One region of the Robertmurraya mesotrionivorans genome, then DNA from elsewhere that is predicted to be linked to it. Evidence: riboswitches for the same ligand, from Rfam matches in the RefSeq annotation. Region 1 holds a riboswitch; each other region holds the start of a gene.
What was found. A riboswitch is a leader RNA that binds a small molecule or an ion and turns the genes downstream of it on or off. The one in region 1 is predicted to bind thiamine pyrophosphate.
Positions count from the first base shown of each region.

Region 2: it holds a riboswitch for thiamine pyrophosphate, as region 1 does, so the genes downstream of both, ACRX5O_RS04750 (thiazole synthase) here and thiW (energy coupling factor transporter S component ThiW) in region 1, are expected to answer to the same signal.
Region 3: it holds a riboswitch for thiamine pyrophosphate, as region 1 does, so the genes downstream of both, thiT (energy-coupled thiamine transporter ThiT) here and thiW (energy coupling factor transporter S component ThiW) in region 1, are expected to answer to the same signal.
Region 4: it holds a riboswitch for thiamine pyrophosphate, as region 1 does, so the genes downstream of both, ACRX5O_RS13275 (ABC transporter substrate-binding protein) here and thiW (energy coupling factor transporter S component ThiW) in region 1, are expected to answer to the same signal.

Region 1 covers NZ_JBPCCH010000002.1:388,282-396,301, forward strand. Annotated here, with positions in the region: gene ACRX5O_RS06030 (DinB family protein) at 214-714, opposite strand; gene ACRX5O_RS06035 (HPP family protein) at 740-1,294, opposite strand; gene ACRX5O_RS06040 (CGNR zinc finger domain-containing protein) at 1,421-2,002, opposite strand; gene thiW (energy coupling factor transporter S component ThiW) at 2,302-2,796, opposite strand; TPP riboswitch at 3,020-3,130, opposite strand; gene ACRX5O_RS06050 (alpha-glucosidase/alpha-galactosidase) at 3,309-4,637, opposite strand; gene ACRX5O_RS06055 (carbohydrate ABC transporter permease) at 4,694-5,524, opposite strand; gene ACRX5O_RS06060 (carbohydrate ABC transporter permease) at 5,524-6,429, opposite strand; gene ACRX5O_RS06065 (ABC transporter substrate-binding protein) at 6,522-7,787, opposite strand.
Region 2 covers NZ_JBPCCH010000002.1:128,457-136,476, forward strand. Annotated here, with positions in the region: gene ACRX5O_RS04725 (ABC transporter permease) at 1-301, opposite strand, end outside; gene ACRX5O_RS04730 (ABC transporter ATP-binding protein) at 298-1,050, opposite strand; gene ACRX5O_RS04735 (acyl-CoA reductase) at 1,064-2,497, opposite strand; gene ACRX5O_RS04740 (LuxE/PaaK family acyltransferase) at 2,488-3,555, opposite strand; gene thiH (2-iminoacetate synthase ThiH) at 3,569-4,684, opposite strand; gene ACRX5O_RS04750 (thiazole synthase) at 4,694-5,464, opposite strand; TPP riboswitch at 5,565-5,661, opposite strand; gene thiD (bifunctional hydroxymethylpyrimidine kinase/phosphomethylpyrimidine kinase) at 5,667-6,482, opposite strand; gene thiE (thiamine phosphate synthase) at 6,503-7,138, opposite strand; gene thiM (hydroxyethylthiazole kinase) at 7,153-7,968, opposite strand.
Region 3 covers NZ_JBPCCH010000005.1:76,917-84,936, reverse strand. Annotated here, with positions in the region: gene ACRX5O_RS10740 (VanW family protein) at 66-956, shown strand; gene ACRX5O_RS10735 (divergent polysaccharide deacetylase family protein) at 1,009-1,785, opposite strand; gene thiT (energy-coupled thiamine transporter ThiT) at 1,882-2,478, opposite strand; TPP riboswitch at 2,541-2,639, opposite strand; gene ACRX5O_RS10725 (methyl-accepting chemotaxis protein) at 2,725-4,416, opposite strand; gene ACRX5O_RS10720 (nitric oxide synthase oxygenase) at 4,517-5,605, opposite strand; gene ACRX5O_RS10715 (alanyl-tRNA editing protein) at 5,677-6,858, opposite strand; gene ACRX5O_RS10710 (DUF2705 family protein) at 6,958-7,905, opposite strand; gene ACRX5O_RS10705 (ABC transporter ATP-binding protein) at 7,902-8,020, opposite strand, start outside.
Region 4 covers NZ_JBPCCH010000007.1:97,516-105,535, reverse strand. Annotated here, with positions in the region: gene ACRX5O_RS13290 (efflux RND transporter permease subunit) at 1-1,909, opposite strand, end outside; gene ACRX5O_RS13285 (EAL domain-containing protein) at 2,073-3,056, opposite strand; gene ACRX5O_RS13280 (peptide chain release factor 3) at 3,156-4,736, opposite strand; TPP riboswitch at 4,928-5,039, shown strand; gene ACRX5O_RS13275 (ABC transporter substrate-binding protein) at 5,142-6,137, shown strand; gene ACRX5O_RS13270 (thiamine-binding protein) at 6,149-6,442, shown strand; gene ACRX5O_RS13265 (ABC transporter permease) at 6,439-7,212, shown strand; gene ACRX5O_RS13260 (ABC transporter ATP-binding protein) at 7,199-7,945, shown strand; gene ACRX5O_RS13255 (TatD family hydrolase) at 7,942-8,020, shown strand, end outside.

The DNA of each region.
Region 1 (8,020 bases):
TAAAGATGTTAGATTTTTTATGATTAACTATTTTAATATATCCCTGTTAATTTAATCTTTACTTTTTACATAATTGAAACAAAAGATATAACCCATGTAACTGTTTATGATTACCTTTGTTTAACCTGCAACTAGATTGATTTGAATCATTGAAAGTTTAATGGAGTGTGACAATAAATTTATTTAAAAAAATAAGACTTTAAACTATTACTTTTATTTCTCACTAAATACTTCACTCTTTCTCCCACTTTGAATAATTCGTTTGATTGATTTAATCGTATCAAAGTGCATGCCTTCATGGTATAAGCAAAAGCTAAGAAATTCTTCTACTGTTGATAATGTAAGACCTGTGGATGTTGTATAAGGTTGTTCTACAGCTTCTTTGATCCTAAATTTCAATACTTGCTCAATCCTACGGACTTGATTTTCGAGTAATAAGATTAATTCATGAATTGGTGGCACCTCTTCTCCCCAATCTCTTGGTTTAGTGCCTGGACTGAATAATTCTGTAAATTGATCAGGTATCTTCATTTCTTCTCCAGTGAAATGAAAGGCGAACTTTTCTTGCACGACATATATATGCCCGAGATTCCATTTAATATTGTTATTGAATCCTTCTGGAATGGAAAGTGATGACTCATCATTCATTTCTGCCACATGACCAATCGTATTATCCCGAACAAATCTTAATTGTTTAAAGATATAGTTTTCCACTTTATTCCCTCCTGAACATTCTTAATCATATCCAAAATGTAGGATATTCCCGGTTACTTCGCAAATTATTAATAATCAACGCAAAGAAAACAATTATCACCGAGCCGATTAATACCGGTGTAATTAAGTAACTCCAACTGTACGCGCCCAGCATAACAACAAGTGGGTCTGCCCCTGCTGGTGGGTGAGTCGTTTTTGTAATCATCATAAACGCAATCGCTAAACCGACAGCTAAACCAATCATCCAAGGTTCATTACCCAATAACTGATATATGGTTAATCCAACGAATGTTGAAACAAAATGTCCCCCAATAATATTTCTCGGCTGTGATAAAGGCGCGTTCCATGCACCAAATGCCAACACACAGCTAGCACCAAAGGGAGCCATTAACCATACGGCTGCTGTCATGTTTGTTAAAAGTACTAACGCAAAAATGGTTAAAAATCCACCGATTAACCCGGTTATTATGTCCTTTACATTTACCTTTAATGGACTTCTCCCTTTCCCTTTCATTTTAGATAAATAACGTACGTGAAATAAATGTGCTGCTTTTCGCTTTACTGTTGTAGCGCGATCCATTATTTCCCCTCCTTCTACTTATTTTTTACTATACATCAATATAACTAACCTGTCAAAACATATTTTAAGGGTTAGTTATATTGTATGCAAAAAAAAAACCAACTCTTGAAATAAGTCGGTTCTTCATTAATTATCGGATTTACGTTGTTGAAACCGTGCTGCTTTTTTTCTGTTTCCGCATATTTTCATTGAACACCACTTGCGTCTTCCACTTTCATCAATAAATAAAAGTACACAATCCGGATTGGAGCATCGTTTGAGGGAGGACAGCTTTTTTGTATCAATTAAAGTTAATACATCAAAGGCAATCAACGATAAAAGGGCATTCTCTACCTCACCAACAGGAATGGGAATCAATTTTTTATGCATTAATTTATAAGTGAATGGTGCTTTTTCGACAATTTTTTCTAAAAAAACAATAAATTGATCAGGAAATGACTGTCCATCTGTTATTAATTCAAAATAGTCTCTTAAAACAGTCCGCATTTCTAGAATACATAATAATACTTGTCCAATCCTCTCTTTGACCTTTAAGAATAGCTGATCATCCCAATAAGAGTTTTCCTCTTTTATTACATGAAGCCAGTCCATCAAATCCTCTTCCGAGAGCAATAAATCCTGACGTTGACCACGTCTTACTATTTCCGTGTTCACTAAATCAAGAGAAAGATAACCTGATATAAGTGGAAATTTGTTTGCTTCAGTCATTAAGTTTACCTCCCAATTTCTCTATTATATTCTAACCATTTAAATAATCGTTAAAAGGTTACATAATCATTATATCTTATTTTAGATTCATATTAGCCAGCTACTTATCAAGTAATGATACAAAGCTTTGAGTTTGTTGGTAATATGTATAATTAATATCCCCGGGTAACACGGCTAGCTTTTGAGAGGCTTCATAGTTCTCAATGGTTTTTGTAACTGAATCGACATCTGTAATAAAATAAGTTTTTCATCGAAAGTTCCCTACTTGCAAAGTTAGATGATAATATTTTCCTTTAAATTCATTTTGTAATAAAAACAGCTATTTTTTTCTTTAATAAGATTGATAGAATGATAGCAGCAAAAAATGCGCCCACAAGAGAACTAAAAATAAATAAAGGGATAAATCCAAACAAGGTCGCTTTTTGCCCCAGCAGTAATATGGCAATCGGGTAGGCAAGAATGGCCCCAATGATTCCCGTACCAATTACCTCACCTAAAAAAGCCATATAAATCTTACTTGTTTTTAAAAAGAAAAGAGAAGCCAAAAATGCTCCAACCATACTTCCAGGAAAAGCAAAAACTGAGCCGGTTCCCATGATGTTTCTCAATATGGAAACACATAGTGCTTGAGCAACTGCATAATATGGACCTAATAGGACCGCTGACAACACATTGATAAAATGCTGAATGGGAAATACCTTTGTAAATCCGATTGGAATATAAAGGAGATTACTCGATAGTGTCCCAATGGCAATCATCATGGCTGTTAATGTAAGTTTGTGTGTTTTTCTCATTTACAATATCCTCCTATTTATTAATAAAGCACTTAATGGTTCTTTTAAGGCAATAACAGTCTTCAACCATGTAGCACCTGAATAACCAAATTATAAATTATGTACAAACGCGTGATGAACTTTACAAGGGAATACTCTGAAATGGTTTCTCTATGTAACACAAAAAAGCCAGCTCCAATAATAATTGGACCTGGCCTTGTTAGTTTTAGAATGGTTACATTCATTCACTGGTTGGCTACTTTCCTACGCTGGTATAATCCAGATCAGGTCCAAAGGGTTAAAAAACTTTGCGTTTTTCTCTCAGCCCGAAGATAGGGCACCCCTAGTAGAAGTTATTTATTCAATTAAGCATTATAATAATCTAATAATTCCATTTCGTAAAGGTATTGGTATTATACTAATATGTTCCATCTTAAAACTCGTTTGCAGCAGATTCGCATAAGTAATAAAAACAGAGACCGGATTCATTCAGAATCCGGTCTCCTTTACGATGGACAAACTTCGACTAGGACCTATAATGTAATGGCTACGCCAGTCTCACTTTTAAATTTTGGCAGCCATTCACCATGTGCTTCAATTAAGTCGTCACATAGAGAAATAATGTCGTCCATGGATAACTCAGCAGCGGTATGTGGGTCAAGCAAAGCAGCCTGATAAATATATTCCTTTTTCAACGTGACTGCTGCTTCGATTGTCAGCAATTGCGTGTTGATATTCGTACGGTTTAATGCTGCGAGCTGCTCTGGAAGGTCTCCCACATAAGTTGGGGTGATTCCGCTACGGTCCGCGATACAAGGCACCTCGACACAAGCTTTCTCTGGAAGATTGCTAATCAGTCTTCCGGTATTTAAGACATTACCACCAAATTTAAACGGAACATCTGTCTCAATTGCTTCAATAATGCGCGATCCATATTCACGGGAACGAACATGATTCAAAGATTTATTGTTAACCAGATCCTCTCTCATAGCTACCCAGTCATTAATTTGCCTTTCACAGCGACGTGGATATTCATCAAGCGGAATATTGAAACGCTCAATTAACTCAGGGTAACGAGATTTGATAAAGTACGGGTGATATTCAGCATTGTGTTCAGATGACTCAGTCACATAAAACCCGAATTTATCCATTAGCTCAAATCGAACCATATCGCCATGCTTTGTTTTTTGCAATTCACGGGCTCTTCTCTTAATTTCAGGATACAAGTTAACGCCATCCTTGCTAACCTCAAGCAGCCACGCCATGTGATTGATCCCGGCAATTTTCTCCTTCACACCTGTACGGTCCATGCCCAATGCCTCAAATAAATCTTTTGTACAAACCTGCACACTGTGACATAGGCCAACCGTTTTAATATTTGTAAAACGATTCATGACCCCAGTCAAAACAGCCATCGGGTTGGTATAATTCATAAATAAGGCATCCGGACAAACTTCTTCCATATCCTTTGCAAAATCAAGCATAACCGGAATCGTCCTTAGGTTACGGAATATCCCTCCGATTCCAACTGTATCGGCAATTGTCTGCCGTAAGCCATATTTTTTCGGAATTTCAAAATCGATCACGGTACTCGGCTTATAGCCGCCTACCTGGATCGCATTGATTACATATTTCGCGCCTCTTAAAGACTCCTTCCGATCCGTATACGCTTTAATCGTAAGGTTTTTCCCGAGAGTTTCCTTTAAATTGTTCAGCATTTGTTCGGAATCACGCAAACGCTGTTCATCAATATCAAATAAGGCAAATTCGAAGCCGTCCAACGCGTCAACAAACATGCAATCTCCTAACACATTTTTTGCAAATACTGTACTACCTGCGCCAAGAAAAGTAATTTTAGACATAAGTGAACCTCCAATTTTTTAAGTTAGTTTAAATATATGATGCTTTTTCTCGTAAATTATCCTTTAACCGATCCAGATGCCAACCCTTTAACAAAGTGCTTCTGCAATAGTAGGAACAAAACGACCATTGGAAGTACAGCCATGATGGCTGCGGCAGCGACAAGATTCATTTGGTTGGCATTTTCCCCAAAGAATCGTGCCAGTGCAACTGTACTGGTCTTAACTTCCTCTGCTTGAAGGAAGAAGATGGCGAATTGGTAATCGTTCCAAATGAATACACATGAAATGATTAAAATGGATGCCGTAACTGGCTTCAACAAAGGGAATACAATCCGGAAAAAGATTCCCAGTGTACTAGCACCATCAATTTTTGCGGCTTCTTCCAATTCCTTTGGGATCGTCGAGCGAATAAAGCCTGAATACAAGAAAATGGTTAATGGAAGGAAGGACGCCACGTTATTCAAGATGGCAATTTCGAGAGTATTCATCATTCCGATGTCGACTACGAGCTTATATAATGGAACTAAAGCGGTTAAAGGCGGGATCACCATTACCGCAATAAATATCATGAAAACAAATTTATTTAGTTTCGTCTGCCTTCTGGCCAAGGGATAGGCGGCCATCGAGCCAAAAACAATCAATAATAAAGCACTTACAAAGGTAATAATCGTGGTATTCGAAAGCGCATTGCCAAGAGTCGCCGTTTCCCACGCCTCCGCAAAGTTCTCAAACGCCAGAACCTTGGGAAACACCCATTTCGAACTAAAATCTCCCCTTTCCTTTAACGCTGTCGTAATCAAAATATAAAAAGGAATTAGGTGAAAGGCTGAGATCAAAAGCGCGACTCCAGAGAGTAACCACTTTTTCTTTTTACCCATATAGTCCATTACGCCTCAATCTCCTTCCGTTTGAAGTACACAAGCGCTGCCAGACTAAGAATCAAAATGATGATGGCCATAAATACACCTTGCGTCGCTGCATATCCCGCATCTTGTCTATTAAAATAAAGGTCATACATAAACGTAGACATGGATTGCGAAGCATAGCCCGGTCCGCCACCTGTCAGCGAGACGATCACATCGAACAATTTCAATCCCCCAATAATGTTAATAACCATGTTGATGGTGATTGAAGGCATTAACATCGGCAGGGTGATATTTTTAAATTGCTGAAAACTAGACGCTCCGTCAATTTGTGCCGCTTCGTAATAATCCTTTGAAATACTTTGCAACCCAGCCAGGTAAATAATCATCGCAATCCCGACAAACTGGAAGGTATTAACGAAAACGATCAACCAAATATTAATTTTTGGATCGCCTAATGCATTAATTTTATCCAATCCGAAAAATACAAGCAGATCATTCAGTGCCCCGCCTTGGAAAGCAAAGAAAAAGTAGAAGATATATCCCATGATCAGCGGGCTGATAATAACCGGAAGGTACACAATCGTCCTCGTAAAATTTCTCATGTAGATTCTTTGATTTAATAAAAGTGCGTACCCAAGACCAATCACATTCTGCAAAATGGTACTGCCGACACCATACAGCAGAGTGTTTTTTACTACCAGCCACGTATCCGGGTCCTTCAGCATCCTCGTATATTGACTGAACCCCACGTAGTCGTACGTTTGTGAAAATCCGTTCCAGTTTGTAAAAGAAATTTTAATCCCGTTTAAAAAAGGATAAAGGATGAAAAAGCAGACAGCAGCTAGAGCTGGAAGATACATCCACCAAAGCGAGGATTCCTTCCGCCTTTTAAGGTTCCTTTTCACTTCTACAGAAGAGCCGGCCATCGACTTGCTTCTTGTCTCCACTCCTATCAACGTCACCAACTCCTAGAATGTTAGATTAGGAGGAGAGGCGATCACCTTCCTCCATCACAAAACTATTTCTTCTGCGCTAGCAATCTCTTATATTCCTCTTCCATCTTTTTCGAAACTTCGTCCGGTTTCATTGTTCCGGATAATAATTCTTGACCAGTAGCACCCATTGGGTCCCACATACCGCTTGGAAGGTAAATTCTGTCGAAGTAAGGTTCCACTTTAACATCCTTGTACTTTTCGTAGTATTCAGAATAATAGTTTTTCGATTCAGTATTAGTCAGACCACTTGGAAGAGAAGTCCCCTCCGCAATCTCTTTCACAATCTCCGGCTGCGAAATGAATTCTAAGAACTTTTTCGCTTCTTCTTTGACTTCAGAATCTTTCCAAACCGCTAATGTATGACGCTCCCCACCAATCCAGCTTGGCTCGTCACCTTCCTCGATCACAGGCATGGGAATGACCCCAAGCTTGACCTCTGGGTTTAACTCTTCAACAGAGGGACCAAGCATTCCGCCACCAACAATAAATCCAATTTTGTTCTGCGCCATTAAGTCGACCATCTGATGATTCTTGGCCGTCAATATATCTTCATTAAGTAGCTTCTTATCGTGCATTTCCTTTAGTTTTTCCGCTAAAAACGTATAATTTGACCAATCAAACGTCCCATCTAGCAATTCTTTTTGGAAGTTTTGTTCTCCAGTAATTAATAGTGGTGTGGAAAACTGATCAAAATACTGTCCGAATGCTGACTTATCAGAACCAGCAAACCAAAGTGGAGTCACTTCGCCCTTTCCTTTTTTCTTGATGGTTTCAAGTGCTGTCATGAACTCATCAAAGGTTGTCGGCGGTTCAATTCCATATTCCTCTAGCAATGTTGCGTTATATGTAAGTCCGTCTTTTGCCTGATTTAGAGGGTACGCATAGACTTTTCCAGATTCATCTTTTAAAATTTGCTCTAGTGCCGGATCAAGATCCTTCACCCAGTCCATATCTTTTAAATCTTGTACATATTCCCCGTAACGGTGAATCGCCCAGCCGTGGGTATCAAATAAGTCAGGCATATCATTTGCCGCCATTTTGACTCGCAGCATTCCTTCATACCCGTCAGCAGGATAATTTTCTTTAATATCGATATCAGGATTTTCCGTTTCAAACTTTTTTACCACATTTTGCAGAGTAATTTTATCTGCTTCATTCGTTACTGTCGAATACAAGTTTACAACCGTCTTATCACTGCTTGCTTCACTACCCCCGGAAGCTTTATTGCATCCAGTTACAATCGTTGTCAACGCGGCAGCAAACGCCACCGTTTTTAAAAGCTTTTTCAAAATAAACGCCCCCTCAGTCATTTTTGAAATAACAATAACTAAAATTACCTCTTATAATGAGTTCGTTTTCTTGCTGACGTTTGGGAGCAACTATATAATAGAATTAGCTCCCGTTCATTGGTGGAGTAGTTTGTTAGTTTTTGCCCATTGCGTGTGATGGCAGTCACTTTGCACCCTGCAAGCTTTCATGCTGTGCAGGGGGGCATTAAATCGTGGAACAAGATATACATGGT
Region 2 (8,020 bases), 260 kb from region 1:
TCGCTTGTGTTGCGATAATATAAGGCTTCAGAACAAGTCGAAGGGTGTTCGACTGTGAAACCAATAGGCCTAGCCCGATTCCGATGAGAGCACCTACAAAAAATCCGCTAATAATTTCAACTAGGGTTGTGAAAATATGTGGCAGAAAATACCCACTAAGTAACAGGGTGAAAAGATTTTCTGCAATCGTTGTTGGTGTGGGTAAAATTAACGGTGATATTTTCTTCACCTTTACAATCATCTCCCACAAAATAAGCAAGGAAATAAATAGTAGAGTCGAATATAGATAGATTTTCTTCATAGTTGAAGCCTCTCATTCATATCTTGCTGAAAGTTGAAAAAAGACTGATCAAATAAAATAGACTTCTGTCGTGGTCGAGTAAACGGTACTTGGTACTCTTGAAGAATTCTTCCAGGTTCCCCACCTAGAAGAATAATCCGGTCAGACAGGAAAAATGCTTCCTGCAGATCATGAGTGACAAATAATACGGTTGGTTTGTACGTATTGATTAATTCATTAAGTTGAACATGTAACTGATCCTTGGTAAAAGAATCTAGTGCAGAAAATGGTTCGTCCATCAAAAGGATTCGTGGCTTATCAAGTAAAGCTCGTACGATTGCCACTCTTGACTGCATTCCTCCCGAACACTCATATGGAAATTTATGAATCGCATCCGTAAGTCCGACACGATCTAGCATTTCCTTTGCCTTATGCATATCTTTTTCTGTCAATTTTCTCTTTAACTGGAGTGGAAGTACGACATTTTCCAAGATCGTCTTCCATTCTAGCAAAATAGGTTTTTGAAAAACGTATGAAAGCTCTTCGACCGGTTCTTTCACCTCATGTCCGCCTATTGTAATCATTCCAGTGGTAGGCTTTTGCATTCCTGCAATCATTTGGAGCAGACTCGTTTTTCCGCAGCCACTTTTTCCAACGATGCTGATGAATTCCCCTTCCTTCATATCAAGGGAAAATTGACGGATTGTATCCTTTTGATCTTTGTCATAGGTAAGACCAATCTCTTTTAATTGTATATATGGTGGCTGCATTTCCATTCTCCCCTTATATTCGGTTCGGATCATACGCATCCATTTCGATTTCTATGCTAGCCTCCACGTCGACCCAACGAACCAAATCGGCTAAATGAGGTCTGCCATCATGATGCCAACCAGGTTCTGGTTCTCCCATTCTGCCTAGAAAGGTAAGTCGATTGACTCCACATTGACCGAGCACTTCTATGATGGAACGAAAGTTGTTTGGAGTGCAGGCGACCCCAACGGTTTGTAATAATCCTCGTATTTCATTAAGATAGGAAGGTACATCGACAATGGACTGAACGGGAATCACATACACAAAGCGGTTTAATGGCGATATCGGAAACGAAGTAGCTTTCTTATCGTAAACAACCGTCCAAGAAGTACTTTTCTCGCTTTCGAAAAGTGCTATATCTTTCGTTTGAAAGGCTTGAAATTGAAAGGTTGAGCGAGTCTGAATGATCGCTTGATTTTCCTGTTCGCTTAATCTAGCTCTTGGCATTTTCACCTCATAATTATTCATTTCTTGCGCTAGCAAACTAGCAAATTCACGTACCGAGACATTCCCCTTTTCCTCGACAAAAAAGACATGAGGAGAAAGACAGGCTTGTTGATCAAATTGAGAAGCATCCTTCGCAGCCCTCCTGGCAGTTTCGGTTACGAGAACACGCTGTAAGCAGCCTTTTGCTATAAAGCCAGCACTTAGTTTATGTCCATGTGCATGTAGATTGACGTGAGGTGGAACTTTTTTTCTAATAGAATCAATGGACTTCTCGCTTCCATATGCGATCACTGCTTCTGACGAAGAGAATGCTATACTCTCTAATTCTTCTTCTCCACCTTTCCACCAAATGATGGCGATTGATTCCGCTAAGTCTCTGTCAATCTCTCTCAATGTTTCAACAAACAGAGAAGGAAACAAAGGCTCGGAGGAGGAGAGCTTCCCAAGTGTACTAGACTTAACTAAAAGACTACTCACTAAACTCCATAGCGGCAAGGCAGGAACATTTCCGGAAAATACATGCGTAATGAGCTCTGGTCCATATGCTCTTGTTAAGCCTCCTGATGAACGTGGACGAAAGCCGTCAAGGACGAGAGGATTGGGGAAATCCACCTCTACCATTCTTTGCAGCTTTTCTTTACGAAAGGAACGTAAATACGAATCTAAAAACACACGTATCATTTCCGAGTCATATCCCGTTACAATTGGAAGAAGCTCTTCCGCTAGTTTTCTATAGTGATAGTTCGGGTCAAGCCAGAGTTGAATGGCTTGGTCAAGGATGTCAATAATGTCATTCGTTTTCCGTGCTTGTAGCTTTAGTTGCTGCTGTCTTAGATGTAAAACGACTTGTTTCAGTTCCTCACACGTAAGTTTTGGTACAAGAAGTGTTAGAGAATCAAACGTACGTTCTTCATAAGATGGTGAGATCATGCTTGGGACACAACCAATTTTTAGTTCCATTTACTTACTCCGTTACGAAACTGCTCTACGGCGAGGGAACAGCCCTTTGCTTCTGCCCCTTCGCTTCTTCCTAACAAGTAAAATCCATCTTTTTCTGCAATCCCCAAGTCCTCCGCCATAACCCCAAGGACCGAATGGAAGTTGGCTAAATCATAATGAACGAGAATTCCTCGCTCTCCATCTTGTACACACAAACCATTTTCCGGATTGATGACAACTGTTCTTACCCAATGAGGGGCTTTTTGTCGACCAGATCCGTTTTGATCGTAGAACTGGGAGCTTAGTTCAGTCATTCCATACATGTTCACACAATCCTCAACGGGTAAGTTAAACGCTTCTGCCACCATTTGTTTAAATTGATCTGAACTCATTTCGATGGCTCGACCCTTAGAACCACCTGTATCCATTAAACGGCTTCCTTTTGGTAATTGAAATCGGAGGTTTTTGTCTTTCGTGTACTCAACAAAATGGATAAAGGAAAACGTAGCCCCTAACAAATATACAGGGGTGTTTGTACGTTCAGATTCTTCAATGAACGAGACAAGCTTTTCGAAATCATAAGCTCCATTGCTAGCGATATAAACACTCTCCTCTGTTCCGTAGTTGCGAATGGCTGTATACAAATACTGTGACAGAGAGGAATTTGGCATTTCCGTTGGATTCGGAAATAGTATAGCCATTTTCACTAGGTTCTTGTCTTTCATGATATTTTCTTCAAAATGAGTTTTCATTGAAGAAGTCCACACCTCTAAGTCACGGTGAAAATTTCTCCCTTGATTTCCACTTGTCGTTCCGCTTGTTTGAAAATACGTCTCCGCCTCTTCAATCGGTGTACAAGCAATGTCGGCCTCCTTAAAAGCACTTACTGGTACAGGAGGAATTTGCTGATACGATTCAACCATCGATGGGTTAATCTTTCTTGATCGACAAAACTTCCTGTAAATACGATTATTTTCGTACTGATAGGCGAAAACCTGTAAAGCTAATGAATCAAATGAATCTCTTTCTTCATCTTCAATAAAAGTGAGAATTCTTTGCTTGATATCTTCATAGTGCATGATGTGGCTCTCCTTATGATGAATGTGTCAGTATCTCCCAATCTTTTACGACAGGTTGGTAGCCAAGTTCTCTTAATGATTCCTTTACCTCAGCCACACTTCTTTTGTCCGATATTTCAAATTGGCTATGTGTGTGTTCTTTATTGGCATAGCCCCCAACAACGGTTGATGAGGCGGCAGACATTTTGGTCACTCCCAATGGAAGTAAGTGACGTCTTAGATCCGCGCTTTCTCTCGTTGATAGAGTCATACCTGCACGTGGTAAAAATAAACGGGATGCTAGCATTGCTTGAACCAAATTTTTATCTGTTACATCAACCTTTGGTTGAAAGCCACCAAGGTTTGGCCGAATTCGAGGAAATGATAGAGCAATATCCGTTTCAAGATAATTTCTTTGTAAATAATGACCATGAAGTCCAGTGAAAAAGACTTCCTTTCTCCACTCATCCATTCCTAGTAGTGCTCCGATATTGACGGATCTCATGCCAGCTTGAGCACCTCTTTCTGGTGCATCTAGTCGATAGCGATAATTCCGTTTCGGTCCCTTTAAGTGATGCTCTTTATAGATTTCTTCGTTGTACACCTCTTGATATACGGTTAATCCATCAATACCACGAGCAACAAGTGTTCGGTACTCTTCAGTGTCTAATGGCTGTATCTCAATGGATAAAGAAGAAAAATACTTTTTCATCACATCAATCGTTTCACACAAATAATCGACTGAGGAATGTAGGCGAGATTCTCCCGTTAGCAGGATAATATGGCGTAAACCCATTTTGACAAGCGCCTTCGATTCTTCTTCAATTTCAGACAATGTCAGTTTTCTACGTGGAAAGTCGTTATCGATACTAAAGCTGCAGTACGTACATTTGTTCACACAATAATCGGTTAAATATAGTGGTGCGTATAATTGAATCGTACGTCCAAAATGCTGTACGGTACGGTTATGAGCGATTTGTGCCATTTCTTCTAAACAATTTTCAGCTGCTGGAGATAAAAGAATTAAAAAGTCTTCTGTATGAAGTCTCTCTTTTTGCAAAACCTTTTTTACGTCTTGAGTGGTGATGGAGGAAAAAAAGTCGTCAAATGGGTAATTTTTTATTTTTACATATTCATCATAAAATGACATTTCACTCACCTACCCTAAAAATCCTGTTAATGGAGATGACGCTTGTGCTGTCGTTGTCGTCGGTCCTACTCCACTTAGGTAGGCTTTCCTTCCAGCCTTGACTGCTAGATCAAAGGCGATGGCCATTTCAACGGGATCCTTTGCTGTAGAAATGGCTGTATTTACCAGTACAGCGGCTGCCCCCATTTCCATCGCTTCGGCTGCTTCAGATGGCTTTCCGATTCCTGCATCAACAATGATTGGAAGCTCTATTTCTTCTATTAAAATTTGGATCAGTTCCTTCGTCCGAATTCCTCGATTTGAACCGATCGGAGATCCAAGTGGCATGATGGCTGCTGCTCCAGCATTTTGCATCGCTTTTGCTGCCATTAAGTCAGGGCTCATATAAGGTAGAACGACAAACCCTTCATTCGCTAGGATGTCAGTTGCCTTAGCCGTTTCGTAATTGTCGGGAAGCAAGTACTTTTGGTCGGAAATGACTTCGATTTTAATCCAATTACCCATACCGGCTGCTCTTGCAAGTCGTGCAATTCGAACCGCTTCGTCTGCGGTTCTTGCTCCCGATGTGTTCGGAAGTAAAATCATGTCTTTAGGAATGTCTTCTAGAATGTTCTCTTCTCCAGTAGCATTCAAGTCGACTCGTCTTAAAGCGACAGTAACAACCTGTGAACCGGATTGAGTTAGTGCTTCTTTCATTAGCTTGTGATTATAAAATTTGCCTGTTCCTGTTAGTAGACGGTTATGTAGCTGTGTGTTTCCAATCGTTAATAAGTCGGTCATTGTGGTTCCTCCTATAGGTTTGTTTTGGATAACAAAAAAGACTTACCAATCTTGGCAAGTCTTCACATTCTTACATGGAGCTCTTCCTCATAATAGAGCTCACGCAAAATGATTGCTTCCCTACGTTGGTTCTAACCAAATCAGGTTCAAGGGTTGGAAAGTTTCCTCTCAGCCTTAAGGCACCCCTAGCTAATTTTGTATTTTATTTGATTCCGATTTTTGCTTTATTTCGTTTGTAAGCCCAATGATTGGTTGGACCGTGACCGGATCCAATGTTTAGATCATCCTCAATGGCTGCCTGTATAAAGTCTTTTGCCACTTGCACCGCTTGAACAACCGGGCTTCCTTTTGCGAGTTGTGCGGTTATCGCAGCGGAAAAGGTACAGCCTGTGCCATGAGTATTTTTTGTGGAAATACGACTCGAAGTAAAGGTGTGAAATTGCTGTCCATCATATAAAAGATCAATCATTTCTTCACTTCCTTGATCATGGCCGCCCTTAATCATGACAGATTCAGCACCCATGACATGAAGCAATTTTGCTGCTTGCTTTCGGTCATCCATCGTCTCAATTTTTATTCCTGTAAGCACCTCTGCTTCGGGAATATTTGGAGTAACGATAGTCGCGAGTGGCAGTAATTTTTCTTTTAATGCTTTTACTGCTTCGTTTTGTAAAAGTGAAGCTCCACCTTTTGCAATCATCACCGGATCTACGACGATGTGTTTCATCTCATAAAATTCTATAAATCTCGCAACCGCCTCAATGGTGTCACTGTTAAATAACATCCCGGTTTTGATCGCATCTGGACGCAAATCTTCAGCAATCGATTGGAGTTGTTCTTTAATTCCTTCCAAAAGAACACTATAGACACCTTGTACCCCTGTTGTGTTTTGTGCGGTTACAGCTGTTATCACTGACATTCCGTACACATCTAGTTCTTGAAATGTCTTCAGATCGGCCTGTATGCCAGCCCCTCCACCACTATCTGAACCTGCAATGGTTAATGCCTTATTTACCATAGTGAATGACCTCTCTTTGACTAAAATTCATCAACTAATCTACGTAAAAGCTTGGTATGCTGTTGGATATGACTGGTTCGACAAATATCGGAAATGATCGCTAGGCCATTTGCTCCTGCTTTCATAACGGTTTCTCCGTTGACAGAATTAATTCCACCAATCGCAACAAGAGGCAGAGAGATTCCTGCGTTACGAAATTCAGAAAAGATATCCAAGTTTTGTTGTTTTTCGGTATCCTCTTTTGAAATCGTAGGATACATCGGTCCAATTCCTAAGTAATCAGCTCCGTCTCGAACAGCTTGAAGTCCCTCTTCAACCGTATGAGTTGATACACCAAGAATTTTGTTAGGACCGATTGTCTCTCTCACATATTTTGCATTTTCATCGTCCTGGCCAACATGAACTCCATCAGCATCAAGAGCAATAGCGAGTGGTAAATCATCATTGACGATAAATGGTATCCTATGTTTCGCGCAGAGTTCTCGTAGTTTTTTTCCAAGCTCGTACTTCTCTATCTCTCCAAGAGAATTGCTCCCTTTTTCTCGGTATTGAAAGCACGTTATTCCACCTTCAATCGCTAAAGCTAACGTTTCTTCAGGTGTTCGATCCATGCAATCTTGACTGCCCATAATAAAATACAGTTTTAGAAATTCCATTTTCCCTATGCTCCTTATATGGTTGTGACTTTTGAATACACTTTGGCAAGGTCTACCACATCAGAGGATGAAGTGAGCATAAGTTGGTTAAGAAATTCCATCTGGAAAGTGCCTACATGATGGTCTCCTGTCGCTAAAACTGCACGCTCAGCAACTGCTCCATAAAAGGCTGAGGCTCCTGCAGCCGCTAGTAAATGATTAGTTTCAACACTTACAAACGCTCCTACGACTGATGAAAATAAGCAACCAGTCCCAGTTACTTTTGTTAGAAGGGGATGCCCGTTTGAAATAATAATCGATTCTTCACCATCAGAAACAACATCGTCTTTTCCGGTAACCACAACGGTCATATGTAATTTTTGTGCTGCAATACGAGCGAGATCTGCGATATTGCCTTCACCTGTTCCTACGTCAACTCCGCGTGTCTGCCATTCTTCTCCAATCACGTTGGCCACCTCGGCAGCATTTCCACGTAATATGCTAACGTTCACTTCAGATAGAAGTCGTTTAACGGTATTTGTGCGGTATGGTGTTGCACCAGCTCCAACAGGATCAAGCACGACTGGAACTCCTTTTTCATTCGCAGCTTTACCAGCGATGATCATCGCTTCTACTTCAGGTTCCCTTAATGTGCCGATATTGAGCACAAGGGAGTTCGCGATGCTTACCATGTCAGCTACTTCTTCTTTGGCATAGGCCATAACTGGTGAAGCACCAAGAGCTAACAACCCATTTGCAACAAAATTAGTGACTACCACATTCGTCATATTATGAACTAACGGTGATTGCTCTCTTACTCTATCAATTAATGTTAAAAATTCCTGACTCATTTTTCCCTACTCCTTTCGTATAAAAAACTATCACAAGACAAAAAAAGCCAGA
Region 3 (8,020 bases), on a different contig from region 1:
TTTCTTAATCCCCGCATAAGGAAATCATGAACTTGGAATAATACTCATGGTACCTAAGTGGAAGGATGATACGATTGAAATTAACTGGACTTTTATCTATTCTCATGCTTATTCAACAACCAGCCAATCACGATGTACTTACATTGATTGATAATGATCAACCCATAATGAGTGTAGATCGTGAAGAACTAGTTTTTCCTCTTCCCAATACTCCTCTTATGGACTTGCATCATCTTGACATCTTAACTGCTGAACTTTCCCAACAAGTATACATAGAGCCGAAAAATGCTTTTCTTGATGAACATGGAAATTTACAGCCAGAGCAGCTGGGATATCAACTCGATAAGAGAGCATTTCATACCCTATATCACTCCTATTTTTATAGTAAAGGTGCTAAAACGCTTAAAGTACCTAAAAAATCCATTTTCCCAGAGGTAGATAGTGAGTTATTGTCAAGAATTCGACAACAAGCGATCGGATATTATGTCACTTATTTCAATAGCTACAATACCTCAAGAACAAATAATATAAGAATATCATCCGAAGCGATAAATAACTACGTCCTATTTCCAGGTCAGACCTTTTCGTTCAATGAGGTGGTTGGTCAACGGACAAAAGAACGTGGATATACGCCAGCTCCTATTATTGTTCGAGGTGAGCTTTCTGAGGGGGTCGGCGGAGGTATTTGCCAAGTGTCTTCTACACTCTTTAATGCTGTGGATCGAGCAGGGTTAAAAATCGTGAAACGATATTCTCACTCCAAACGTGTCCCTTATGTTCCTCCAGGTCGCGATGCAACAGTCAGTTGGTATGGGCCTGACTTTGTTTTTATGAACAACTATAAGCATCCTATCTTAATACGTTCAAAAGTGAGAGGGGGTTCCGTATCCATACTTTTGTATACTTCAGACGATGTGAATGTTGAACTTAATCAAGTTCCAAGCATGTATCAATAAAAAACAAGGCTGTCCAATGAATGGGAGGATCCCACCCACTGGACAGCCAATTTTAATATAGATGAAAATACTTTGATCGAATGGAATCAGATAACAGTTCGGATACCGGGACGACCTTTATATGCTTCTGCTTAAATTCAGTCATTGACTCAGTAACACCTAACGAGCATACCTTACCTGATGTACCAACATGTCCAATTGCAACAGCGGTTCCCCTGCTCTCCGCAATCCTTGCAAGGATAAGCATTTGTTTTTTGACCTGATTCACAGAACAGATATCATCCAAAAACACGTCTCGCTTAATAAAAGGTACATTTAATTCCTCAGTGATTTCCTCAAATTTTGATTTTGGACTTGTTGCACTATCTACAATATATAGCTGCTTTTCCTTTGCTACTTCGACAATAATTCTGACAATCTCCTCATTTTCAACGACAAGCGAGCCCATATGATTATTTAATCCCATAGCATGAGGAACACTATCGATAGCATCAATGACTCTCTTTCTTACTTCTTCCTTTGATAAGTCATTCGTTATTGGCTTCGGCCCTAACCAAGAGGCCTTTCCCTTTTTTGGCTGCATAGGCAAATGTACCATAATCTCTAAGCCATTTTCATATGCCCATTCTGCATGCTTTTTAGAAAGTTCATTAAAAGGCATAATAGCCGCCGTTATTCTCACATCACCTTCTAGAAAATCCTTTACACCTCCCACACCACCGCCAAAATCGTCAATAATAATAGCTGCCTTTTTCACTTCCTGGCCATGCCCATGATGAGGGAACAGTGTAAAGATGACCAAAAAAATGATAAATGAAGTTTTTTTCATAAAATCCTCCATTTTAATGTTAGTTCTTGGGATAGTTTGTCTCATTGAGGAAAAACCATACAAAAAACTCGTCCAAAACATTGGACGAGTGTTAGATTACGATATTTTTTTCATGGTCTCTGAAGAGGAAACCCTTTTGTGGAGAAGAAATCTTGGTGAGCTAGACACTAATAAGAATAAAATAACGGAACAATAGATGGCTGCCCCAATCATTGTACCACCATTCACGCCTAGTGAAAATAAGAATGGAGACATCCCATCCGGTGCATATTCTCCCCAGAATAAAAATCCCGCGATAAAATGCCAAAAATAACGAGCCGCACTTCCGACGAATGTGGCAACTATCATCCATTGAAGGGCTTTCTTTTTATTTTCAGTAAGTGCTACCTGAATTTTTTTCATAAAGAAACCTGCAAATCCAATAAACGCAAAGGCCAGAAAATACTCAATGAAGCCCTGTAGCGGAGTTAGAATATAGGCATCACCCATGGCAATTTGTAATAGTCCCCATAAAAAGCCAGAAGCGGTTGCAGCAACGAATCCCCATCTAAAGGCAATAATTAAAATAGGTAGCATCGCAAATGAAATGGAAATATTAGGCGATAGCTTGATCGATGGAAGAAGGTCTAGAATTAATGCAAAGGCTGCAAAAAAAGATGCTTCAATCATCATGATTAATCGTTTGTTTCCCATATAAAAAATCTCCCCTTTTTGGAAACCTCAAGGAGAGCGTAGATAGACATGATTGCACGAAAAATTCAGTCAGTCCACATCCCTGCGCTAGAATTATCTAACAGGTTCAAAGGGTCAGAACAAACGTTCACTCTCAGCATGACGCTCCCCTTGTGGTTTCTTCGTATGTAGTTATAATTTCGTTTTCATTATATCATATAAAATTAAATAGAAAAGCATCTAGTTGGAACTAGATGCTTTTCATGTTTATATTTTAAATCGGCGAACTAGCTGTTGTAAGGTTTCGGCCATTCCTGATAGGTCTTGAGCACTTGCGGTTACTTCTTGGAGGGTAGCAACGTTTTCTTCTGTTCCGGCTGCTACTTCTCTAGTTGTTGCAACGCTTTCTTCTGCGATTCCTTTTACATCGTCAATTGCTTGTACGACATTTGAACTATGCATACTTAGTAGCTCGATGGCACATGAAACGTCTGATACCTTTTCAATTACGTCTCCCATTGACTCTCCAATAAGAGCAAACGCTTTCTTTGCATCCTGACTATATTCGAATCCTTCAGATACTTTGTGAGACTGTTCTTCCATTGCTGAAACGGCTAGATCCGTCTCAGATTGGATATAAGAAATCATTTTTGTAATTTGATCGGCTGATTTTTTTGATTCCTCCGCGAGCTTTCTTACTTCGTCAGCAACTACAGCAAATCCCTTGCCATGTTCACCTGCTCTTGCAGCTTCAATTGCGGCATTTAAGGCTAGCAAATTCGTCTGATCTGCAACAGTGGTAATCATATTAAGGATAGAAGTAATTTCATTCGAGCGTCTCCCTAACTGACGAATGATTTCTGAAGCATTCAAAACTCCATCATTGATAAGATTCATTTGGTTAACAACTTTTTCGATAGATAATGCTCCTTGATCTGTAACTTGAAACGTATTATCAGCTGTGACGAGCATTTTTTCACTACTTTTTGTAATTAAATTTATATTGCTAGACATCTCTTCAATCAATGTGTGAATTTTGGTTAAATGTTGTAGTTGCAGATCCATACCCTCTGAGTTTTGTTCAACAATATGAGAAATTTGTTCACTTGCTTGAGTACTGTCCTGCGCACTTGTACTTAGTTGTTCACTACTAGCTGCAACTTGAGCTGATGAATCTCTAACTTGAACAACTACTTCTCTTAATCCAGAAACCATTAAGTTGACAGACTGTATCATTGCCCCTATTTCATCTTTATTTTTCACTTGTATCTCATCAATAGAAAGGTCTCCGCTCGCAACCTTCTCAATAGCTTTAGATGCATAAACAATTGGTTTTGCAATCTGTAGACTTATAATTGTCGCTAGTGCTAATGCCACAAGAATCGCAGATACACTTATTACAATCATTATTGTGACAATTCCATCTATTTTTTTTGTGGTCAAGCTACTCGCATGGTCTAAATGTTTTTCCTGAATAGATAGAAGTTCATTTACTTTTGCATTAAACTGCATACCTAACGTTTGTGCAGTTGATTTTGCTAGAATTAAATAACCTAATTCATCATTGTCTTTCTTCATTTGTATTTGGTCTTGAGCAAACTTCGAATCATTTTTTGACATTTCCTCAAGAGCAGTTAACGTATTTAATAACTCCTTATCAGTGATTGTTGTTTTTAATTTCTTCATAGAGTTATCAAAGCTCTTTACTGCCTCATCGTATTCTGTAATATAGTCAGCTTCTCCAGTGAGTAGGAAGCTCCGAACGGCTGCTGATTTTCTAATCATTTGCTCTTGGAGATTTTTCACTTCTAGCTTTTGACCTACTTCTTCTTTTAAGAATGATTGATACGTATTGTTTACTGAATAAAGTTGAAAAATCCCAGCACTTGCTACAACTACTAACATGAATAAAACAATAACAAAACTACCTATAATTTTTTTTCGAACAGTGATATTCATGATTGCTCCCCCATTTATAGGTTGTACTTTATACCTATATTAACAATAGTTCTTTTGATATGGAAGCGTTTTATTTTAATTAAAAAGAAATAGACAAAATCTATTTCTTTTCGTAAGGAGCCACTTGATAAAAATAATTTGGCAATTGAATGCTATTGTCATATTGCTGGTGAAAAATATGGGTTAATGCGGGAGAAACAGGGGGTATCAACCAAGTCCAATTGCCTGTTAATTTCCGGCTTTTTTCTTTCTCTCTTTCTTCAAACAACTTAAACTGAGCCGCAGCGGTATGATGGTCAACAATACTTACTCCAGCCTTTTTATAGGAATATAGAACCGCTCGATTCACTTCAAGTAGCGCTCGATCCTTCCAAAGACTACTATTTCTAGACAAATCTAATTTCATGTGATCAGCAACTAAAGGCAACACATTATATCGGTCTTCATCCGCTAAATTTCTAGCCCCTATTTCTGTTCCCATATACCAGCCATTAAAAGGGGCAGCCGTGTATTGTATTCCACCAATTTCAAGACGCATATCAGCAATCATCGGTACACCATACCACTTTAATTCTAGTTCTTCAAACCATTCATATTCCGGATGTGAAAGATTGACCTCAAGAACTAGACTCGGAGGGATAGTTTTCCAATTTGGTTTTTCATGATTTACTTGAACCACTAGAGGTAAAAGGTCAAAATTTGTATGGTTCCCCTCCCACCCTAGCTCTTCACACACCTTTGTAAATGGAATAGAGTGAGGGTCTCCAATCAATCCGTGCTGTGTATCATATCCAGCATATCGAACAAGCTGGTGGTTCCAAATCCGTATGGAATGTTCCTTTGTTTCCTGTTTGAAAATAGAAATGGTCGGTCTAATATGACCATTGTTTGTCGCAAATTTGATATGTTCGAAAAGTGCATGGATGATCTCATCGGATTGATGTAAATGACGACAATCTTTAACAATCAAAGACTCCCAAAACAAACGTCCAATACATTTATTACTATTTCTCCATGCCATCTTTGCCCCATGGGAAAGTTCTTCATATGTATGTTCATATGTTCCCGTCTTACGAATCGAACTTTTTACTTCTTCCAATCTTGCTAACAAGGTAACATGATCCTTTTCTAGTTCTAAATAGCAAAGATTGATAAATTCTTCTGCTTTTTGGAGTAAATCTTCATTCAAGGCAAATCCCTCACGTTTATTAGTTTACATAATAATATTATCGTAACCTTTAGAGCTTACTGGAATCTCATTCACTTCAATTGATGTAAAAGCATTGTAAGGAGTGCATCAGAAGTTATCGTTTTAGCCTCTCCACCTCCTTGTGCCTGTTTTTCATTTCCTCCTCCCCTTCCATTTATCACTGGCAATATCGATTGAGCAAGATTCTTCATATTGATAGCCGACTCTTCTCTTTGACACACAAATTGAAGTTTCCCATTTATCGCTGAAACGAAAAGGACATTGACTTCAGGGTCAATAGCCAAAACATATCGAGCAATGGTTTGTAGCTCTTGGAGGCCCTTATCTGCAAAAGTAGCTTGAACGACTCTATGGTGCGCAACTTTTGTTGTTTCTTTTAATAAATCCTGAGCTTCAAACTGTAAAATAGTTTCTTGTAAAACCTTTATTTCTTTTTCAAGTGTTTTATTTCTATCAATGAGTCGGAGGGCAGCAGTCTCTAGTTCATTTTGAGGTGCATGTAAGAGACTTGTTAACTTTGATACAACAGTTGTCTTATCATGAATCTGCTTTCGAACACGGTGACCACATACAAACTCGACCCTTGTCTTTTTCTTTTGTCGTTCAGTACCCAAGATAGTAATGGCTTGAACTTCACCTGTATTTTGTGGATGAGTACCTCCACAGCCGTTATAATCAAATTCTGGAATGATTACTAAGCGGATATTTTCTTCAACTGAAAGGGTTTTCCGTAACGGATATTCGCTTACTTCCTCTTTTGAAACCCATTTAGTCTCTATTTTTCTATGTTCTAGAATGATTTGATTAGCTAATTGCTCGACTTTTTCCAGCTCTGTAGAAGAGATATTCTCTACATTGAGATCAATTGTTACTTTTTCTGACCCAAGATGAAAACTGATGGTTTCATAACCATATAATTCTACAAATGCGGCAGTTAGGATATGCTGTCCAGCATGCTGCTGCATGTGATCAAATCTTCTTTCCCAATCTATAATTCCCTCAACTTTAGAACCAACAGAAATGGAGTCATTTATATAATGTCGAATTTCTCCATTTACTTCTTCCACATTCGAAACTACTTTTCCGTTAATCGTTCCCGTATCGCTTGGTTGCCCTCCACCAGAAGGATAAAAGGCGGTCTCACTTAGTACAATATAATCGTCTTCACTTTTCGTAACAGTTGCTACAAAAGTGGATTGATACACATTTTCATAATATAGTTTTTTTGTCATTTTTCTATAACACTCTCTTTCGTTAAGAAATGCTACACCTACTTTATCACAAAAAGAAAAGAGGTAGCTATTTCTACCTCTCTCCTTGTTTTGTAGGATTTAAATACTCACATCACGTTTTTGAAAATAAACAAACGTCGCAATCATAAACACAATATAATATACGGTAAGAATGAATAGGGAACCAGCTAAGGTAATATTTTGCAAAATCTTATCTTGGAGGGCAAACACGGTTAAGTCTAGATGAGGAAAAATAAGAAACTTTGCCCAAGTATACTCTTCAGCAAGCATGATAATAAGTCCACCTAATGTAGTTGAAACAAATAGAACAAAAATTCCTATCCCTACAGCTACAGCCTGACTTTTAAAGAGAGTGGACAACATAAAGGAAATCGTAGTAATCATAAGCAAGCTAGGAAGAAAATAGACTGTTTTTAAGAGAAACTGCGTACCAAGTACGGCCTCTTTTTGCCCATCTAGCGTATATTCGAAAAATGGTGTCTGAAAGTCTCCTAGACCAAAAAATAAAACCCCTACAATGAATCCTGAGACAATTAATGTGGCCATTAAAATAACTGCATATATTAAAACCGCAACATATTTTGACAATAAGATCTTCCATCTTTTATGCGGTCTTATGAGCAGCTGTTTAATTGTGCCATCTGAAAACTCAGCAGCGACGACCGCACTTGCTACAATAACAGAAAACAAGGTGACAAGTGTTGTTACGCCTATTACGACATCGTTCATAAAATGCCAATTGGTTTTTGCCGTTGGATTTATATTTTTCTCAAGAAATCTTTCATTTTGCTTGATTTGATCTTCTAGCCAGGTTGGATCTTGATCGGCGGGAGTTTGCTCTATTTCTTGTTTATACTGCGCATTCTGTGCTTCTAAATTTTCACGCCAATTTTCATCTGCCTCTCCATTTACTCTTTGATAAATAAATCCACCAATCACCATTGCAACAATTAGTATTGCAATATAAATCCAGCTTGCCCGTTTCTCGAAGATTTTTATCATTTCATTTTGAATAAGTCCGATCATATCGATTGCTCCTTTTTTTCTTTATTTGTAATCTCAAGGAAGCGATCTTCAAGCGATGCTTTTAAATAAGAAATTTCATACACTTGTAATCCGTTCGAGACAAATAGCTGATTCG
Region 4 (8,020 bases), on a different contig from region 1:
CAATTGATTCCTTTACGTCATCCGCAAATTGAAAGATGGAGCGTGTACGTTCATTAAGCGGTTTCATTTTTACGTACATCTCTGCTTCATTCGCGTTTCTTGCTCCTCTGAAGGAGCCCTCCTGTGTTGTTCCAATTAGGCTAACAAATGTCTCAACATCCGATTCCTTTTTAAGCTCTTTTTCAATGGAAGTTAGTACTTTTTCTGTTTCTGATAACGCCATTCCATTTCCTAACTTGACACGAATGGTAAAAAATCCTTCGTCCGTTTTCGGTAAAAACTGCATACCTACAGTTGTTAAACTAAACCCTCCTCCAACTAATAGCAAAGTCGAAACGATTAAAACAAATATTCGATGTTGTAAACACCATCTCACTCCCTTTTCAAGCCTAAGAAGAACATAGGAGCTTTGTCTTTCCTTCTCAGCATTATGTATAGATGCCTTTAATAACCTACTTGCTAGCATAGGAACTACAGTTAACGATACTAACAACGACGCTATTAAGCTAAACGAAATGGTCACAGCAAATTCTTTAAAAAGCTCTCCAATAATTCCTGTAATAAAAACAACTGGTAAAAAGACAGCAACTGTTGTAAGAGTAGAAGCAGTGATGGCCCCACCTACCTCTTGTGAGCCAACACGAGCCGCTTCCTTTGCATTCTTGCCCAACGCCAAGTGACGATAAATATTTTCAATGACCACGATGGAGTTATCCACCAACATTCCAATCCCTAATGCTAGTCCTCCAAGAGTCATAATATTAAGTGTATAATCTGAAAAATACATTAATACAAAGGTAAAAATAACTGAATACGGAATAGAAACACCGATAATCAGTGGACTTTTTACATTTTTTAAAAAGAAAAAAAGAACTAGCATTGCAAATAGGCCACCAAGGAGTAAGGAAGTTGTTATATTTCCTATGGCTTGTTTTATGTATTCCCCTTGATCAAATATAATATCTGACTGAATATCTTGATATTTTTCCTTATTCAACAGTTTCTTTAATTCTTGAACAAATGCTCTAGATACTTCTGCGGTATTCGCATCAGATTGCTGAAGAACACTAAGAAGCACAGAAGGATTTTCATTTGTGCGGGTAATGGTACGATCATCCTGATTTTCTAGTTTTACATCACTTACATCACGTAACTGTATCTCATCACCCGTTAAAGGATTCATTGACACCGTTAAATTTTGTAATGTGTCTATAGAATCAAGGGTGGATATAATTCTTGTCGTTAGTTGTTTACCTTCAGTTAAAATTGGGTTGCCCGGCATCGAAATATTATTGGCCTGAATCAAATCGACTAAATCGCTTTGACTTAATGAGTACGCCTTTAATTTTTCCTGATCAAGTTCAACCTTTACTTCCTTTGCAGAGGTTCCAGATAAATTTACGCTCGCAACTCCATCCACTTTTGTTAACTCCAGTTCTAATTCCTGGGCTAACTGTCTCAACATCTCCTCATTCTCATCCGCACTTAACGATAGTTGAATTACGGGAAACTGCGAAGGGTCAAATTTTAAGAACCTAGGCTTTTCTGCATCGTCTGGGAGAGTTGTTAAATCAATGCGTTGAATAATTTCATCCTGTATTTCATCAATATGTGTCGTCCAAGAAAATTGAAGAAGGATAAAATTTGCGCCTTCCTGTGAGGTTGAGGTGAGAGTTTTTATACCAGGCAGAGTGGCTAAGTTACTCTCCAGTGGTTTTGTTATTTTTTCTACAATCTCCTCAGGACTTGCACCTGGATAATTCGTTACTACCACACCTACAGGAGGTTTTATCTCCGGTATTAGCTTTAAAGGGATATTCACTACCGAAACGATTCCTAGAATCAGCACTAAGAACATTGTGACAATTGTAAAAACTGGTCTTTTTATAGCATATTCGCTAATCTTCATTCGATTGCTAACTCCTCTCAAACCCTAACAGATTCAGCCGACTGAAAGCTTTTATGCCCCATATTATAAAGAAGCACAATATCGTATGCAAATAAGCGCTGTATTCAAACTCTCTGCTAAAAAAGCTTCCCCATTATTGGAGAAGCTTACATAAAAAGTATTCTTATAGTTGTAGATTTAGATATTGATCCCCTGCTTTTGGTTTTCCAATAAAATACCCTTGAGCTAGGTTCATCCCGAGGTCTCTACACAACTCTAGTTCTTCCATTCTTTCAATTCCTTCTGCCAGAACTTGAATGTTTAGGTCTTGTGCAACTAGTTGAACTTCCCTTAAAAACTTTTGTTTCTGCCTATCTTGATCGCAGTGGTCAATATAGCTTCGGTCAATTTTTACATAATCGGGATGTAGCAGTTCTAGCATGTCTATTGTAGAAAAGCCTGAGCCTACATCATCAAGGGCTACCTTCATCCCCTGTTTTTTGTAAGTGATAAACACCTTTTGCAAATGTTCAACATCTTCGATTTTCTCTGTCTCTACAACCTCAAACACTAAATCTGTTGGATCAATTCCATATCTATTAACTAGATGAAAGGTATGCTGTAGACAAAATTCCGGATTATAAATGGTCGATGGCAAAAAATTAATAAAGCTTTTGACCCCTTTTTTTATATACTTTCTACGAGTCTGTATGGCCACCTCTCTTGCCCTTTGGTCGAGCATCGATAGTAGCCCTGTTTTTTCTGCCACCTGAAATAGCTGTCCTGGTGGCATTTGGTTCATGCCATTCGTACGTAAAAGAGATTCAAATGCAAATAATTGGTTGTTCTGTAAATCGATGATTGGTTGTATATGTCCAATTAACTCCCCAGTTTGAATTACTTGAACAATCTCCCGATTTTTTACTCTCTCTAATAAAACAGGTAAAGACGTCAATAATATTGGCTTTACCCTTTCACTCGATAAAGCTGCTTTTACTTCCGGACGATTTTTCAGATCTATAGTCAGTGTATTTAAATGGTCTTCTAATTCTTGAAACGAAGAGTATTCATACTCAGTAAAAGTATTCTCATTATTCATCCCCTCGATAAATAAGTACCCTGAGGTATCAATTTTGTAACTAACTCCGCATTCGGTACATTTTTTCATAGAAGCTCCTCCAGGTCTTAAGAATCAATACTATTATACCAAAAGCAGAGTTTTTTCCTAGAAAAAAGAAGCCCTCAAAACACGAGGACTTCTAGGTACTTATTGGTAATCATCCATAGGATTATAAAGTGTAATGTCTGGATTTTTTTCTTGGAACCAGCGAAGAGCAAAATCGTTTTCGAAAAGAAATACTTTCTTATCATAGCGATCCTTTACTAATAGGCTTCGACTGCTAGAAAGATTTTCATTAATTTCTTCATTTTCAACCCAACGGACGATTTTTGAACCTAATCTTTCCATTAATACTTCTGCATTGTACTCGTTTCTCATCCTATGCTCAAACACCTCAAATTGGAGTTGACCAACGGCCCCTAACAAATAATCATCTGTTCGAACCGTACGGAAGAGCTGAATGGCACCTTCCTGAACAAGCTGCTGAATTCCTTTATGAAAAGACTTTTGCTTCATTACGTTTTTAGCAGAAACTCGAACAAAGAGTTCAGGAGTAAATTGTGGAAGCTTTTCGTATTGAAAGTTGTTTTTCCCAACTGTCAATGTATCTCCAATTTGGTACGTACCTGGATCGTACAAACCAATAATATCTCCACTAACCGCTTCATCAACCGTGTTTCTGTCATCAGCCATAAACTGTGTTGATTGAGAAAGCTTCATTGACTTTCCTAAGCGTGGAATATTGACTGTCATCCCTCTTTCAAATTTTCCTGAACAAACACGTAAAAATGCAATTCTGTCCCTGTGAGCAGGATTCATATTTGCTTGAATCTTAAAAATAAAGCCTGAGAAATCCTCTGATAACGGATCAATTTCCCCTTCTGTAGATTCCCGAGCTTGAGGTGCAGGAGCAAATTGAAGATATGTTTCTAGAAAAGTTTGAACACCAAAGTTCGCTAGGGCGCTACCGAAGAATACAGGTGTTAGTTCCCCATTTGCTATTCTTTCACGAGAAAATTCATTTCCCGCTTCATTTAAAAGCATAATTTCCTCCAACGTTTGGTCATACAAGGAGTATTGCTTTAGTTTATGATCTCCCTCGATTTCTCCATCTTCATTTAACGGAACAAATCGTTCTTCCTCTTCCACACGGAATTGTTCGATTCGCTTGTAGAAACGGTCATATATACCGAGAAATTCTTTCCCCATACCGATCGGCCAGTTCATCGGATATGATTCTATTCCCATAACCTCTTCTAGCTCAGCTAATAGTTCTAATGGAGACTTCCCCTGACGATCAAGCTTATTGATAAAGGTAAAAATCGGAATACCTCTCATTCGACACACTTTAAATAGCTTTAAGGTTTGCTCCTCAATCCCTTTTGCTGAATCGATAATCATGACCGCACTATCAACAGCTGTAAGAGTACGATACGTATCTTCACTGAAGTCTTGGTGACCTGGTGTATCAAGAATATTCACTCGACAGTCATTATAATCAAATTGCATCACACTCGACGTAACGGAAATACCACGTTGTTTTTCAATTTCCATCCAATCGCTCGTTGCAAACTTACCCGTTTTCTTTCCTTTAACTGTTCCCGCATCACGAATTGCACCACCAAATAACAATAACTTTTCTGTTAATGTCGTTTTCCCAGCATCCGGGTGGGAAATGATCGCAAATGTGCGACGCGATTGTACATCATCTTTAAAATTTTTTGCCATTATAGAAATTCCTTTCTTTCCTTACACAAATTCATCCATAACTTCAATCTTATCGTGACTGTATGAAGTTTGCAATGTGTTCTTTACAAAAGCGATAACAAACATATCATTATGTTCATCTATTCAAGAAAGTTCTTCCTTTTCAAGAAAATAATTTCTGCTATAATGAGATAGAAATCAAACTAAATAGGTAAGAATTGTAGGGGGACCGGTTGAAGACCGGTTGAGAGTGCATCCAATTGATGCTGACCCTTTGAACCTGATCTGGATGATACCAGCGTAGGGAACATATTCTTTAAACAATAAACTTGTTTAAATATATGCGCCCGGTTCAAAAACTGCGGCGTTTTTTGACGTCTATAAGTCCAGTTCATATTCCTACTTATACCATTGGAGGAGAAAGTAATGACAAAATGGATAGCTGCATTAGCAGCTTCTGTATTACTCGCAGGATGTTCAGGAACAAATGAACAACAAACAGAAAAGGAGGAATCAAGTGCTGAATTAAAAAAAGTGACTGTCGTTCTTGATTGGACTCCAAATACAAATCACACAGGGCTATATGTCGCAAAAGAAAAAGGCTTTTTTGAAGTGGAAGGTCTTGATGTGACCATTCAGATGCCTGGAGAGGCTGGTGCTGACCAACTTGTTGCTTCTGAGAAAGCAGACTTTGGTGTAGGTTATCAAGAGGGCATTACACAGGCTAGAGTACAAGGGGTACCGCTTGTTTCTATAGCTGCGGTCATTCAACACAACACATCTGGTTTCGCATCACCGGCATCTAAAAATATTCAATCTCCTAAGGATTTTGAAGGAAAAACATATGGTGGTTGGGGTTCACCTGTTGAAGAATCCGTCATCGACTCACTTATGAAGCAGGAACAAGCAGATGTAGAAAAGGTGAATATTGTAAACATAGGCGATGCAGACTTCTTTACCGCTGTTGAACGTGATATTGACTTTGCATGGATATACTACGGTTGGACAGGCGTGGAAGCGGAATTACGAGGAGAAGACATAAATATGGTCTACTTAACCGATTACTCCGAAAAGCTAGACTACTATACACCTGTGTTAACAACTAGTGAAAACATGATTAACAACGATCCAGAAACAGTAAAAGCTTTTGTTAAAGCGGCTTCAAAAGGCTATGAATTTGCTATCGACAATCCTTCCGATGCGGCGGACGTCCTAATCAAAGCTGCTCCTGAGCTTGACGCAGAGCTTGTTAAGAAAAGTCAGGAATGGCTTGCAACCAAATATCAAGACGATGCAGACCAATGGGGTCAGCAACGTTTAGAAGTATGGGAAAACTATGCTTCTTGGATGCTTGAAAATGGGTTACTAGAATCAGAGTTAGATGCAGAAAAAGCCTTTACTAATGAATTTTTACCACAATAGGAGTTGGTCATATGGCAAACGCGCTTGTTAGTATACAAATTATCCCTAAGACAAAAAACGGTGAAAATGTGATTCCTTACGTAGATGAAGCAATAGCCATTATTGATGCGTCAGGAGTAAAGTATGAGGTTCATCCCTTGGAAACAACTATGGAGGGTGATCTTCAGGAACTTTTTGCAGTCATTACGAAAATGAACGAAAAGATGATTGAAATGGGAAGCAGCAATGTTATTTCGCAGGTGAAGATTCTTTATCAACCAGGTGGAATAAAAATGGATACACTTACGGAGAAATATCGTTCATGATACAAAAATTACAAAAAGGGTGGAGACCAATTTTTGTTCTCCTCCTTTTATTCATTGGCTGGGAATTCACCGCAAGAATTACTCAGGTTCCAACTTGGCTTCTCCCAACTCCATCACAAATTTTTAACGAACTCATAAATGGTTGGAGCAGTGTCTCTGTACATCTTACATCCACCATTCAGCTTATTTTTCTAGGCTTTGTTTCTGGAGTTACCGTAGGTCTGTTAACTGCCTTTATTTTACATAATATTCCTTTTTTAAAAGAATCTTTATATCCGCTTCTCATTTTATCGCAAAATATACCCATTATCGTACTTGCTCCACTTCTTGTTATATGGTTCGGCTTCGGTCTATTACCAAAATTAATTGTTATCACTCTGGTTTGTTTCTTTCCAATTACGATTTCAGCCATGGATGGATTTCGCCAGGTTGCTCCAGATCTCTTCCATTATATGCAAATGGCAGGAGCAACAAAACGACAGTTATTTTGGAAACTTGAGTTTCCGTTTGCCCTTCCCTCAATCTTTTCAGGTCTGAAAATTTCAGCGACTTACAGTGTCATGGGAGCCGTTATATCTGAATGGTTAGGATCAGAAAATGGTATTGGAGTCTATATGACACTCTCTTCCTCATCGTTTCGAACAGATCGCGTGTTTGTTGCCATTTTTCTCATTATGGCATTAAGTTTGTTATTTTTTATCATGATTAATTGTTTGGAGAGATTTATAATTCGTTGGAAAGCTGAGGGGAACAATCGTGGAGCATCTTGAATTACAAAATGTGTCTTTTTCTTATCGAGATAAACAAATCTTACATGATCTCAACCTCTTTATTAAGAACGGGGAGTTCGTAACGATTCTTGGTCCCTCCGGAAGTGGAAAAAGTACGATTTTCCAGTTAATCGGTGGCCTGCAGGCTCCACAAGCAGGGTCCATTATACTCGAAGGAAATGACATTACAGGTAACAGAGGACATATTAGTTATATGCCCCAAACCCCTTCCTTACTACCTTGGCGAACAATCATTCAAAATGTCGTTCTTGGCCAAGAGCTGAAAGCTAAAAAGGATTACGAAATGGCTATGGAGATGCTGCGAAAAGCGGGGCTAATGGAGTATAGAAATGCTTTTCCTCACGAACTTTCAGGGGGTATGAAGCAAAGGGTTGCATTTTTACGGGCACTTCTAAGTCCCCAGCCCATCATATGTTTAGATGAGCCATTTTCAGCTTTAGACGAGTTAACTCGTCAGGAAATGCAGTTATGGCTACTTTCGATTTGGGATCAGTACAAAAAAACAATTATTTTTGTTACCCATAATATAGAGGAGGCACTCTTTCTTTCCGACCGAATACTCGTATTATCCGATAAACCTGCAAGAATCAAACAAGAGGTTGTTGTTCCCTTCTCGCGACCAAGAAACGAGGAAATGATGTTCTCCGGAGAATTTCTTCGTTACAAAAAAATGATTCATGATTTTTTAAAAGAAAAGGTTGATCAAAAATGAGGAAAATAACAGACTGCCATTTACATCTAGATAAGTACCTAGATGAAGAGATTCATACGATGATGGAGACACTTG